2 regions of the Arthrobacter sp. TS-15 genome follow, and region 1 is predicted to be linked to the other one. Evidence: predicted binding sites of a transcription regulator. Region 1 holds the regulator's gene; the other holds the start of a gene.
What was found. The regulator HrcA, encoded in region 1, represses chaperone genes, less so after heat shock. The targets are predictions, from matches to a motif close to TTNGCACTCGNNNNNNNCGAGTGCNAA.
Positions count from the first base shown of each region.

Region 2: the regulator HrcA is predicted to act here: its motif matches at 2,183-2,209, upstream of EU811_RS10800 (FmdB family zinc ribbon protein).

Region 1 is NZ_SDXQ01000036.1:189,654-196,362, reverse strand. It holds gene EU811_RS14845 (GerMN domain-containing protein) at 1-426, shown strand, start outside; gene EU811_RS14840 (16S rRNA (uracil(1498)-N(3))-methyltransferase) at 454-1,227, opposite strand; gene dnaJ (molecular chaperone DnaJ) at 1,230-2,354, opposite strand; gene hrcA (heat-inducible transcriptional repressor HrcA) at 2,405-3,412, opposite strand; gene EU811_RS14825 (DUF3097 domain-containing protein) at 3,604-4,455, shown strand; gene EU811_RS14820 (DUF4870 domain-containing protein) at 4,578-4,991, shown strand; gene hemW (radical SAM family heme chaperone HemW) at 5,044-6,273, opposite strand; gene lepA (translation elongation factor 4) at 6,274-6,709, opposite strand, start outside.
Region 2 is NZ_SDXQ01000029.1:120,097-126,805, reverse strand. It holds gene EU811_RS10815 (GNAT family N-acetyltransferase) at 1-458, opposite strand, end outside; gene galU (UTP--glucose-1-phosphate uridylyltransferase GalU) at 466-1,371, opposite strand; gene EU811_RS10805 (5-formyltetrahydrofolate cyclo-ligase) at 1,501-2,115, shown strand; gene EU811_RS10800 (FmdB family zinc ribbon protein) at 2,270-2,533, shown strand; gene cpaB (Flp pilus assembly protein CpaB) at 2,598-3,407, shown strand; gene EU811_RS10790 (DUF4011 domain-containing protein) at 3,434-6,709, opposite strand, start outside.

The sequences.
Region 1 (6,709 bases):
CTCATCAACTCCGGCCAGCAGATCCAGGTTGTCATCCTGGTTGACGGACACACGGACTACATGGCGTTTGGGCAGGTAAAGCTCGGCCAACCCATGGAACGGAACGCATCCTTGGTGGCACCTCTGTGGATCATCGATCCGCAAGAGGAAACAACTCTGCCTGCCGGTGTAGTCAAGTTCAATGGCCGCAGCACCGACAGTTCAAAGCCGGTCAGCTGGCAGATTCTGCAGGAGAATGGCAAGGGCGAAAAGAGCAGCCTGCTCACCGGGAGAACGCAAGCAACCGGTGCGCCTGGTCAATACGGAGCCTTCACCTTCAGTGCCACACTGAAGGCCGGCAAATATGAGCTGCGGGTTTCACAAGTGGATGAGGCCGGCGCAACCATCGAAACGAGCACCGACACCCGCCTGTTCAACGTCGGTTAGCTGCGGGTTCGACGAGCTGCGGGGCGGCTACCAGCGGCCCAGGACGTCACTTGCAAGAACGACGGCGGCGGGTCCCGCCGTCGAGGACCTCAACACGTGGTGACCCAGAAGTGCCGTGACGGCACCGGCGTCACTGAGCCGCGTTACCTCTCTTGGTGAGATGCCACCCTCCGGTCCGACAATCAAGAGGACCTCGCGAGGGGTCCCATCATCTCCAGTCCGGACCGCGACCGACTCTTCAAGGACGGTCCGCAGGGGGTTCTTGGCGTCTTCATGGAGGATGATGGCCACATCAGCGGCCGCGACGGCCTTCGCCAAAGCGGCTGTGTCCATCATGGACCGTACCTCAGGAATCCAAGCACGCCTGGCCTGCTTGGCTGCCGCAGTGACCACCGACTGCCATTTCGCGTGCGCTTTGGCGGCCCGTTCGCCTTTCCAACGCACGATTGCCCGCTCGGACTGCCACGGAATGACGGCGTCTATTCCGAGTTCCGTGGCAGTCTCGATGGCGAGTTCGTCCCGATCGCCCTTGGCAAGTGCCTGAACCAGCACCAGCCGGACCGCCGGCTGGTCCTCGAGGACTACCTCGGATGCCTTCACTGTGAGGGTGCTGGAACCGGCGTCAACCACGGCGCCAGTCAACCGCATGCCCGAACCGTCGGCTATGTCCACGGGCTCACCCACGGCCAGTCGCTTGACGGTGACGGCATGGCGCGCCTCAGCACCTTCCAACACAAATGTCGACCCGGGGATCAGCTGGTTAAGGCTTCCCGCCGGTGTAAAGAAAACCGGATTGCTCACCGCTACAGGTTACCGAGCTTGTCCCGAAGCTTCGCGAACATTCCGCCGCTTGCCACCAGCTTTCCCTCGGTAAACTGCTCGCCGCGCAGCTTGGCGAGCTGCTGCAGGAGTTCCTCCTGGGCGGGGTCGAGCTTGGTCGGGGTCTCCACGTGCAAGTGCACCTTGAGGTCGCCGCGTCCGTAACCCCGGAGGTGCGTAACACCCAAGCCGCGCAGGGTAATGACTTCGCCGGATTGGGTACCGGCCTTGACGTCGATGTCCTGCGCGCCGTCGAAGGTGTCCAGCTGCAGTTCGGTGCCAAGTGCCGCAGCGGTCATGGGCACACTTAGTGTTGCGTGGAGGTCGTCGCCTTCACGCATGAACATGGAGTCGTTGTTGACCCGGATCTCCACATAGAGATCGCCGGCGGGGCCTCCAGCGGGGCCCGCTTCACCCTGCCCGGACAGCTGGATGCGTGTACCAGTGGCGACACCGGCCGGAACCTTGATGGTGAGGGAACGACGACTGCGGATGCGGCCCTGTCCATTGCACTCGTTGCAGGGGTCCTTAATGACTGTGCCGAAGCCTTCACACGAACCGCAAGGGGCGGCAGTCATGACCTGGCCCAGGATGGAACGGACTGCCCGTTGGACCTGGCCGCTGCCACCGCAGATGTCGCAGCGTTCCGGGTGGGTGCCCGGGCGGCAGCAACTGCCATCGCACGTGGGGCAGATCACGGCTGTATCCACTTCAAGCTTCTTGTTGACGCCGAAGACGGCGTCCTTCAAATCGATGCGGACGCTGATGAGCGCGTCCTGGCCCCGCCGGACCCGGGAGGCCGGTCCGCCCTGACCGCCGCCACCAAAGAAGGTGTCGAAGATGTCCTGGAAGGCAAAACCCTGGCCGGCGTAGCCGCCACCGAAACCGTTGTCAGTGCCGTTTTCATTGCCCGTGGCATCATAGACCCGGCGCTTTTGGGGATCGGACAACACCTCGTAGGCGTGGGTCACGGCCTTGAACTGTTCCGCGACATCTTCACCGGGGTTTACGTCGGGGTGCAGTTTCCGCGCCAACTTGCGGTACGCCTTTTTGATCTCTTCCCCGGTGGCTTCCGGCGAGACTCCCAAAACGTCATAGTGGCTGCTCAAAGTCGGTATCTCTTCCTTGTTGTACTACGGATGTTTCCTCGGACCGGTGTTTAGCCGCCGAGAATGCGGGAAAGGTAACGGGCCACGGCTCGTACTGCTGCCATGGTGGTGGGATAGTCCATGCGTGTGGGACCAAGAATCCCCACCTTGGCACCGGAGCCATAGCCCGTAGCTACGACGGAGGCCTCCGCCAAGCCATCGTAGGGATTCTCGCGTCCAATGCTCACGGTAACGCCGCGGGGATCATCCCCCATGTCAGATAACAACCGGAGCATGACAACTTGTTCCTCGAGTGCCTCCAGCACAGGGCCTATGCTCAGGGGGAAGTCAACGTTGGAGCGGGCCAGGTTTGCCGTTCCAGCCATCAGGATGCGCTCTTCGCGGCTGGTGTCGCTCAACGATTGAAGCCCCTGGGCCAACGTCTTCGCCAGACTGCGCAGTTCCGGCGGACACAGCGCAACGACAGAAGGAAGCACTTGAGGCAAAAGCGCCAGCTGTGTGCCGGCAATGTTGCCCAGGAACCGGGACCTCAGGAGCATCAGGGCCTCATTGCTCACATCGGACCCAGCGTCGATGACCTTCTGCCCCACGCTGCCGGTGTCCGCAATTAGGACCACGAGGACCTGTTGAGGGGCCAAGAGGACGAATTCCACGTGGCGAACAAGCGCGCGGTTCGAATGCGGGTACTGCACAACGGCCACCTGGTTGGTCAGCTGTGACAGAAGCCTTACGGTGCGCTCCAAGATGTCGTCGACATCATCGGGGCCCTCGAGCAAAGAATGGATGGCCCTGCGCTCGGCCGCTGAGAGCGGTTTGACCTGCGAAATGCGGTCAACGAAAAGGCGATAGCCCTTGTCAGTGGGGATTCGACCGGCACTGGTGTGAGGCGCCGCAATCAGGCCTTCCTCTTCCAAAACCGCCATGTCATTCCTGATGGTAGCGCTGGAAACGCCAAGATGATGCCGCTCCACGAGGGCCTTGGACCCGACAGGTTCCCTGGAATGCACGTAATCCTCAACGATGGCACGCAGCACTTCGAGCTTGCGCGGCTCACTCAATGCTCCACCTCCTGACGACTGCCATGGTTCTTCCGACCGGTCAACGCGGGATCCCGCTCAGACCTCCACACTTAGCACTCAACATGCCCAAGTGCTAACAAGTCTAGTATGAGCCACCCCGTTGTTAGCATTGAAACCTGCCGCGGGCGGCTTCGGCCCGCACCGTAAACCAGCACAAAGGTAGGAATCCCTTGGCTTTGAACAATTGGGGCCCGCAGGATCTGTCCGCTCCGGCCAAACAGAAGCTGCCGGAAGTAGCCGTGCAGCGGGGAATGGTCCTCGAGGACGTGCAGTCGGGCTGGGTGGGTGAAGTAACCCGCGTTGAGAAGTCGGGCGGAATGCACGTGGTCTCCTTGGAAGACCGGCGTGGAAAGACCAAATCGTTCCAGCTGGGCTTTGGCTTCCTGCTCGAAGGTCAGGCTATCCGCTTGATGCCTCCCGCCCCCCGCACCGCTGCATCCGGGGTTCCGTCCGGCCGGACGGCCTCGGGTTCCGTCAGGGTCCAGGGGCAACGGGCACAGGTAGCCAAGGCCAGCCGCATTTGGGTGGAAGGAAAGCACGACGCCGAACTGGTGGAGAAGGTATGGGGTGATGATCTCCGGGTGGAAGGCATCGTGGTGGAGCCATTGCACGGCGTTGATGACCTGAAGTCCGCCATCGCCGACTTCAATCCCGGCTCAGGCCGCCGGCTTGGAATCCTCGTGGACCACCTTGTGCCCGGGTCCAAAGAGTCCCGAATTGCCGCCGAGGCCATGACGGTCCCGGGGGCTGCGGGAAACGTCCTCATTGTTGGACACCCCTACGTGGATGTCTGGCAGGCGATCAGGCCCAAGGTCCTGGGCATTGAGGCCTGGCCCGCCGTACCCCGCGGGATCGATTGGAAGACCGGAATCCTCAGCGCGTTCGGCTGGCCCCATGAGACCCCTGAGGACATAGGCTTGGGCTGGCAACGCCTTCTGGGCGCAGTCCGCACCTATGCCGACCTTGAGCCATCGCTCTTGGGACGGGTGGAAGAAGTCATCGATTTTTTGACGGTTCCTTGAGGTGGAGTCCTTCAGGTATCAGCAACTACCGTGTCAACGGGGCGTTGGTCCCGGCAGGTGCGTCGGTGCCGGTATTCTGGGACAGCAACACCGCAGCATCTTTAAAGCAAAGGGAAGACAACGTGGCAGATAACGCTCCTGAAGAACCGGGCAGCGCCGCAGGCCGGCCCCAGTACCATGGCGCGCCTGCCAACGCACTCCCGTTGACAGCCAGCGAGGACAGGCAATGGGCTACTCTGGCCCACTTTGGCGGCATCCTGGGATGCCTGCCGTCCCTTCTGATTTACCTGATTTTCCGGGATCGTGGACCGTTCACCGCACAGGAATCCAAAGAAGCGCTGAACTTCACGCTGCCTCCCACCATCGCAGCAGTTCTGGCCAACATTTTGGTCCTGCTTCCTGTGGTCGGCAACATCTTCGCCGTCATCGCCACCGCGATCTGGGTTGCCCTGACGTGTTTCTCCGTCTCGGCGGGCATCAGGGTAAACCACGGGCAGCCTCACCGTTACAAGGTCAACCTGCGCTGGATTAAGTAGCTCACCTCCGCTCGTCCAGGACTGCTTGCTCCGACGGGCATGAGCCCGCGGGTCAGTCGGGCAGGATCCTTCGAACTACGGCGTCAGCCAGGAGACGACCCTTCAGCGTAAGGACCAAACGGCCCTTGAACGCCTGAACAGGGTCCACCAATTCGTCGGCAATAAGCCCGGCCATCGCGTGCCGTCCGATCGCGTCCAAGGCATCTACGGACAACCCTGTGCCGAGCCGTGCCTCCAGCATAATGCGTTCGACTTCCCGGGTATCGGCATCGAGGGTTTCCCGCCCGGCAGCCGGAGAGCTAGCGCTCCCGAGCCTCGAGGCGTACGCCGTGGGGTGCTTGACGTTCCACCACCGGACACCCCCCACGTGGGAGTGGGCGCCTGGACCGATACCCCACCAGTCATCTCCCCGCCAGTAGGCAAGATTGTGCCGGCAAGCCTGGTCCGGCGTCCGCGACCAGTTGCTGACCTCGTACCAGTGCAAGCCCGCTTCGGAGATCATTTTGTCGGCAAGCTCGTATTTGGAGGCGTGGTCGTCGTCATCAATCCCGGGCACCTCGCCCCGGCGTATCTGGGCGGCCAGCTTAGTGCCATCCTCAACGATCAGAGCGTAGGCACTGATGTGGTCCGGCTGGTACGACAAAGCGGTTTCGAGTGACAGCTGCCAGTCACCCATGGACTCTCCAGGGGTGCCGTAGATAAGGTCCAGGCTCACGGAGAGGCCGGCTTCCCGCGCCCACTGCACAACAAGAGGCACCCGGCTCGGTGTGTGGGTGCGGTCCAGGACCTTCAGCACGTGGGGTACGGCTGACTGCATGCCGAAGGAGACCCTGGTGAAGCCTGCGTCGGCCAGAAGCTTCAGGGATTCAGGAGTTACTGAATCCGGGTTGGCTTCGGTAGTTACCTCGGCGCCGGGTTCCAGCCCCCAATGGCCGATGGCGGCCCTAAGGATCCGGGCCAGGTCCTCTGCCGGGAGAAGGGTGGGCGTGCCACCCCCAAAGAAAACAGTACTGAGGGGACGACGGGGTAACCCCGAGGCGTCCAGTGCCAGAGAGGCGAAGTCCAGTTCAGAGACCGCCGTAGCGGCGTACGCGTCCTGGGAGGCGCCGCCACCGAGTTCGGTGGCAGTGTAAGTGTTGAAATCACAGTAGCCACAGCGCACGGCGCAGAACGGTATGTGGACATAGAGCCCGAACTTGCGGTGCTCGACGCCGGCCAACACCTGCGGAGGCAAGATGCCATCCGCAGGTGCCGGGTCACCCAAAGGGAGGACGCTGGGCATTTACTTCTTGGCCTTGTCCTTGGACTCATCGGTGGTCAGGGCTGCGATGAATGCCTCCTGGGGCACCTCCACGCGACCGACCATCTTCATGCGCTTCTTGCCCTCTTTCTGCTTCTCGAGCAGCTTGCGCTTACGGGTGATGTCACCGCCGTAGCACTTGGCAAGAACGTCCTTACGGATGGCCCGGATGCTCTCGCGGGCAATGATGCGGGATCCGATGGCGGCCTGGATGGGCACTTCGAATTGCTGCCGGGGAATCAGCTCACGGAGCTTGCCGGTCATCATCACGCCGTAGGCGTAGGCCTTATCGCGGTGGGTGATGGCGCTGAAGGCATCAACTTGTTCACCCTGCAGCAGGATGTCGACCTTGACCAGATCGGCCACCTGCTCGCCGTCAGCCTTCCAGTCCAGTGAGGCGTAACCGCGCGTCTTGGAC
Region 2 (6,709 bases), on a different contig from region 1:
GGAGAGTTCTCTGGACGGATGTTGATTTCCATACGGTGCAAGCCCAGCACCCGGAAGCAGTGGTCGGTTGCCATGGCAACCGCCGTTGGAGCGATGCCGCGCCCGGCCCGGTCTTTATCAACCCAGTATCCAAGGGTGGCCATCATGGCCGATCCCCACACGATGGATGAGACCGTCAACTGGCCGACGATTTGCGGCTCGCGAAAACCGGCCGTTCTCTCAACTATGAGAAACGGCAAAGCGGTTGACTGACGGGCCTGCTCATTCAAGGACCCCACCATTTGACGGTAGCTGGGCAGGCGCCCACCCGGAGCCGGGTTGGACGCCTCCCACGGCGCCAGCCACTCGCTGTTCCGCGAACGGACTTCGGACCATTCCCGCTTGTCGCGGTATCGAATGGGCCGGAGCAGCAGGTCTCCGCTTTCCAGCGTTACCGGCCAGATCGCAGAGCCATACATCATTTGTCTATTTGGGAAGTGTGGCGGTGAAGTTGGGCAGCCACTCGCGAAGCTCAGGACCGAGGTCTTCGCGTTCGCAGGCAAGCTCGATGCAGGCCTTGAGGTAGCTGAGCTTGTCGCCGGTGTCGTAACGACGGCCACGGAACACAACGCCGTAGACGCCGTAACCTTCACCTTCGCCGGCAGCAAGCACCTCAAGGGCATCGGTCAACTGGATTTCTCCGCCGCGACCGGGAGCCGTCTTCTCCAAGACGTCGAACACGGCCGGGTGCAGCACGTAACGTCCAATCACGGCAAGGTTGGAGGGCGCCTCTTCCGGAGAAGGCTTTTCGACGAGTTGCTTGATGCGCACGTAGCCATCTTCACCGTTGTCCTCAACATCGGCGCAACCATAGGCGCTGATCTTGGAAGGCTCTACCTCGATGAGTGCAACAACGGAACCACCGGTCTTCTGCTGAACAGCAATCATTTCGCTCAGCAGGTCTTCACGGGCATCGATCAGGTCATCGCCGAGCAGAACGGCGAAGGGCTCGTACCCAACGTGCTGCTTTGCACGAAGGACAGCATGACCGAGGCCGTTAGGGTCGCCCTGGCGGACGTAGTGGATATCACCGAGGTTGGTGGCGGACTGAATGGCTTCAAGCTTGGCGGTGTCGCCCTTTTCAGCAAGCGTGGCCTCAAGAGCCGGCACACGGTCAAAGTGGTCTTCGAGTGCCCGCTTGCTGCGCCCTGTAATCATCAGGACGTCATGCAGGCCCACCTTGACCGCTTCTTCGACGACATACTGGATGGCAGGCTTGTCCACCACGGGCAGCATTTCCTTTGGCATCGCCTTGGTGGCGGGCAGGAAGCGGGTGCCAAGGCCTGCTGCGGGAATGACGGCCTTGCGGACAGCGTTGTTTTCTAGAGTCACCGGACTAATGTAACGGACGGAACACACCAACGGCTAAACCCCTCGCCGCGTCGTTAGCACATTTGGTTTTCCGCAGTGGATAACCTCTGCAGCTCAACCGGCGCGCGACAACCACCCGAACGGACAGAGATGGCATCGAAGGAAGACATTCGCAGCAGTCGGCGGCTGCACAGGCGGGCCCTCAGTCCTGAACACCTGGCTCGCGCTGGAGAGTCCCTTGCACAGCATGGCACGGCCTGGGCGGCCAAGGTCTCCCCCGGCGCTTCCTCGACCTTTGCCGTGTACCTGGGCGTCGCTTTCGAGCCGCCCACCATCCCTTTGATCACAGCCCTGCACAAGGCCGGGCACCGGGTGCTACTGCCCGTCTGCGAGCCGGGGCGGCTTTTGAGCTGGGTGTATTGGACACCTGACACAGCATTTGTCCGGTCCACCTTTGCGCCGATAGACGAGCCGGAGGGTGAGCGGCTGGAGAGCTCGGTAGTTGCCGGTACCGCGGGGATCTTCATGCCCGCGACGGCGGTGGACCGGGACGGCAACCGGATCGGCCAGGGAGGCGGCTATTACGACAGGCTCCTCCAAGGCCTGGATGCTTCCGGCGGCAGGCCGCCCACCATCGCCGTAGTGTTCGACGACGATTTGTTACCTTCGGGGTCCATTCCCGCCGAGGCCTTTGATCGCCCCGTGCGTCAAGTGCTGACACCGTCCGGAGTGGTTGAACTCGGCGACGACGCCGAGCAGCGCTGATGGTGGCCGGCTTATCAAGTGAGGCCGGAACTACCGCGGGTACGCCCTGCGGCGACCGATGATAGAATTAGCACTCAGGCCCTGTGACTGCTAAGGCGGACTATCTCCACCGACGCTGCCCAGGACCTGAACTTTGTCCTAAAGGAGGAACTCAGTGCCCACATACGCATACGCTTGCAAAGACTGTGACCATGCCTTCGACATCGTCCAGTCCTTCTCTGACAGCTCCTTGACGGAGTGCCCCGAATGCAAAGGCGCCCTGCGGAAGAAGTTCAACAGCGTAGGCGTCGTTTTCAAGGGCTCCGGGTTTTACCGGACTGATTCCCGGGATGCCAAGGGCAGCACTGTTTCAGCGGCGCCTGCTGCTTCTACACCCGCGCCTTCAGCAGCACCGGCAACTGCAGCGGCAACCAACTAACTGGTTTTCCACATAGGGCACCCGGGCGCTGTTTGCGGCCCGGGAAGCTGGCTACCGTGGCGGCATGCCACATATGTCACGCAGCGCCCTCCTCGCCCGTGCTGAACGCTCATCGCGAGCCGCCGGTACTTGGCCGCCCATCAGCCCTTCGCGCTCCCTGCAACCGCATTCCCGCTCCCGGACCAGTTCACGGTTCAACCGCGGTCGTCCAGGAGGGCGCTCAGGTCAGCGCGGGCGCCGGACGGGATTTGGTTCCTGGATTGCACGTAACCGCCGCTTGGCAGTAGCGCTGCTGTTATGCGTGGCTGCCGGCATCGCAGTCCAGGAACTCACCCCTGCGTCTGAGCAACAGGTGAGCGTCCTCGTGGCAGCCCGGGACCTTCCAACGGGGACCCACCTCACCGCAGCGGACTTCACCACTGTTGAGGTACCACCCAATCTCGCGAGCAGCGGAGCTTTGGACAGCGTCGGCGCCCTTGTTGGCCGCCAACTTGCGTCCCCTCTGGGTAAGGGACAGATCCCTTCGGAGACGAGTCTGCTGGGACCCGGCCTTCTGATAGGCGCACCCGTGGGATCGGCAGCTGTCCCCCTCCGGATGGCCGATCCTTCGTCCATCCAGCTACTCTCCCCCGGTCAGCTGGTATCAGTGGTCCTCACGGCAGCGGGGTCCTATGACGAATCACGGCAAAGCCAGGTCCTCGCAGGACCTGTACCCGTACTCTGGACGTCAGCCCAGGGCGGCAAGCCCGGTGAATGGCTGGGTACAGGTGACACCGACGGTCTGGTGGTGGTGGCGGCTGATCCTCAACAAGCAGAAAAGCTTGCCGGCGCATCAACGCAAGGCAAGCTTTTCTTTGTTTTGGTTAGCCCCTAGCGGGCTTCTCAACGATCATTGTCCGCTCAGCCCCAGTGCGGGGGTTTCTGTTCCTTGAGCCACTGCTCATGGTCGTAGTTGGAGTCATCGCCCCACCGCCGGGGATCATCCTCAGCGGCCTTGGTGGGCAGAATCCCGCTCGGGCCGGTCTTGGCTGCCGGGGACTTCGGTTCCCCGGCCGCTTCCGTAGGACCACCGGTGTTCTCGCCGGTTTCCTCCGTAGCGCGGTCCTCGCCGCCTGTTTCCTGATCCATCAGTGGTGCTTCTTTCGAATTCTCTGCTTCATGGACGTCGTGTTGAGGTTCTTCACCCTCAGCATGCTCAACGGAATCTCCGGCCAACAGAGGCTGGTCAGTTACCGAGGTCAATTCTTCCTCAGGGGCGTGAAGGAAACCACTGTGGGTGGAGGCAGACTGTGCAAGGTGATTCTCAAGGCCCAAGTAGGAGCCTATCCGGTCCGCGCAGGACGAAGGATCGGTGAAGACCTCGATCGTCCAGAGCGACATATAGCGCCATCCCATGCGCTCCAACAGTTGCGGCCGCAGGCGGCTCCGTTCACGGACGCTCATCCGCCGGTAGCGTTCAGTACCATCGGATTCGATGGCAACGGGGGTGGGGATTTCAGCACCCTCCCGGCCAATGGTGTGGACGGGGTCCGCAGCCGCCGCTATATCCAGCACGCCGTCGTAGAGATGCCATACCCTGGCTCCGCGGGCGCGCAAACGGTCGCCCAGATCGGCCACCAACGGATCTTCACCTAAAGCCTGCTCACTGGCGACAGCGCGGGAGGCGGGCGTTCCGAGGTTGCTGTTGCCGGAGAGCTCCCGGTCCAGGAGTTCGTAGAAGTCCACAGCACCATGGGCCAGGCGATCAAGGTCGAGATCCTCGGGCCGGAAGCACGTCAGGACGTGCATGGAGCGCCGGGCACGTGTCATTGCCAGGGCGAAACGGTTACGCCCGCCCTCGGCGGACAACGGACCGAAGGAATGGAGCGCACGGCCATGCGGTGTGCGGCCATAGCCCAGTGAGAAGATCACATGGTCGCGTACAAGGCCCTGTGCGCGCTCAAGGTCCACCACACGGAAAGACTCGGGGCCGGCTCCGAAGAAGCTGGACAGCAGGGGGTGGTTGGGCAATTGCAGCCTGATGGCTTCGCCAATCCTGGCAGCATGGCGCAGGCTCGCCGTCACCACGGCGAGTGATGTACGGGGCCGGAGCCTTGCGTGTTCGAACACAAGATCCACAACGCGGTTGACCTCCGCGGTGACGGACTCAACGCCCTCATGGTCCGCCCCGGGCAGCCCGGTGCCGTCCGGTATGTACTCTACGTGGATCGAACGGTCCAAGCCGGTGACCGAGTTGCCGTCGGGCAAACGACGCAGGCCACCGTCGTAGTAGTTTTTGCTCAACTGGAGGATCAGGTCCTCGTCCACCGCACGGTAGACCCAGTTCAGCTGCCAGGTGGGAAGGACCCTGGCCAATGCCTTGAAGGCACTGTCCACATTCTCGTGGCTGGCTACCCCGGCCACAGGCGGCTCCACGGCGACGCTGAACGTGCGCGCATGGGCAATTTTCGCGTCGCCGAAGGCAACTACCTGGCGTGCCCGGGCGATGGCCGGGAGAACAGCCTGCAATGAAGTGGATTCGGCGTCGATGATCACCACGGCATCGAATTTTTGCTCGGCCGGGAGCACCCCGGTGAGCAAGTAAGGACTGACGGACCATACCGGCACCAGCAGGGGTACCAGGTCCGGGGCCTGGGCGCTCAGGGCGGGCAGCGTCACCCGGCCATCCTTCAACAGGGCGCGGAGTAGCTCCGCCTGCCTGGGATGTTCAAGGAGACCCTGACGCCATTTCTGGGCCAGCTGCCAACGGAGGCGAGCGGCGCCACTGGCAATGTGGGCTTGGTCCGCAAGGCGGTATTCAGCTTCGAGGCGGCGCAGTGAATCACCGTCGGACATGGCGAGGTAATCATCACCGCTGATCATCGCCTCCAGCGCGGACTGCCACCAAGCCAGATCCAGTTCGGCGGCTACAGAAGACGCCGGGACTTCCCGGGCAGCAAGATCCGCCAGCAGTTCACCGAGCCCGTGCTCGCGCATTTCCTCGATAAGGAGCGTCCGCTCAGGAAGCGTCTCCAACGTGGCTGTGTCTGCAACGAGCCGCTCCAACCGTTCCATGAGTTGGGCATACCGCGTCCCGTGCAGGGCTCCACCATCGGAGGTGTACTTGAGCGCATCACCCAGGCGGCGCAGCTCGCCATCGAGTTCCCGGTAGAGTGCACCGAGATCGGCAAGGCCGGAAGGAACAGCCGGGTGCCGCTGGGTTGTTGCATACCCTGCCCACAGAGCACGCTGCTCCTGGACCAGCGCTAAGGAGCTGTGAAGGTCCGCAATGTGAACACCGGGCCGCACGTATTCCTTAGCTACCCGACGCAGGCGGGAGCGCTGCATGGAGGGCATCTCAAGGTTGCGCTCACGGCGCCAGGCAGAGGTGGCAGTGGCGGAGATGAGATCGTGCACCGGCCGGTCAAAGATATCTGGGGTGAACTTATCCAGGCTCTCGCGTACGGCAATGAGCAGTTCCAGCTGAGCGCCCCATTCGGTGAAAGTTTCACCTAGGCGAATCTCGGCGTGATCGGAAAGCTGCTTCATGCGATCCCGCAGGACCGGAAGTTTCTCCTCGGCCGAGCGGGCAAGCTGCTGTGCTTCCTCGGTCTCCTTGCGGGTCACCAAACGGGCGCCATACCAGGGGCTCGAGGTGGAGGACCGGCTGAAGCTGCCAAGCTCGGCGGCCCGACGCAATCGGCCAGCGAGCTCTTCACGGTCCTTGATATTGTCCAGGACACTTCGCTTCAAGCGCACCGTAGTGGAGGGTGCAGGGTGAATTGAGGTCAATTCGGCAAGTGACTGCATTGCCTGGTACGGCGAGCAACCCCACCGCTCACGGACGTTATGCAGGGAGGCTACATGGTCCATCAGTGCATGTCGGTGGCTGGTAAGTGTCTGGTGAAGGTTGCCCAGCTGTGGCTCAAGCGCTTTCTCATTGCGCATGATGGCTCTGACCAACTGGCCTTTGAGTTGCTGAGGAGTGGTTCCATTACCGGGCCGGAAGAGCATCGACTCCAGGCCCAGAGATTCAAGGTGGCCGGAAAGTCCTGCAAGGCTGGTCTGCCTGTCCCCCACCACCAGAACGGACTTGCCCTCGCTGACCAACGCACCTATTGCGTTGATTGCTGTTTGCGTTTGGCCGCTTCCTGGCGGGGTGCTGACAACAAGCGAGTCCCCGGCACGAACGGCATC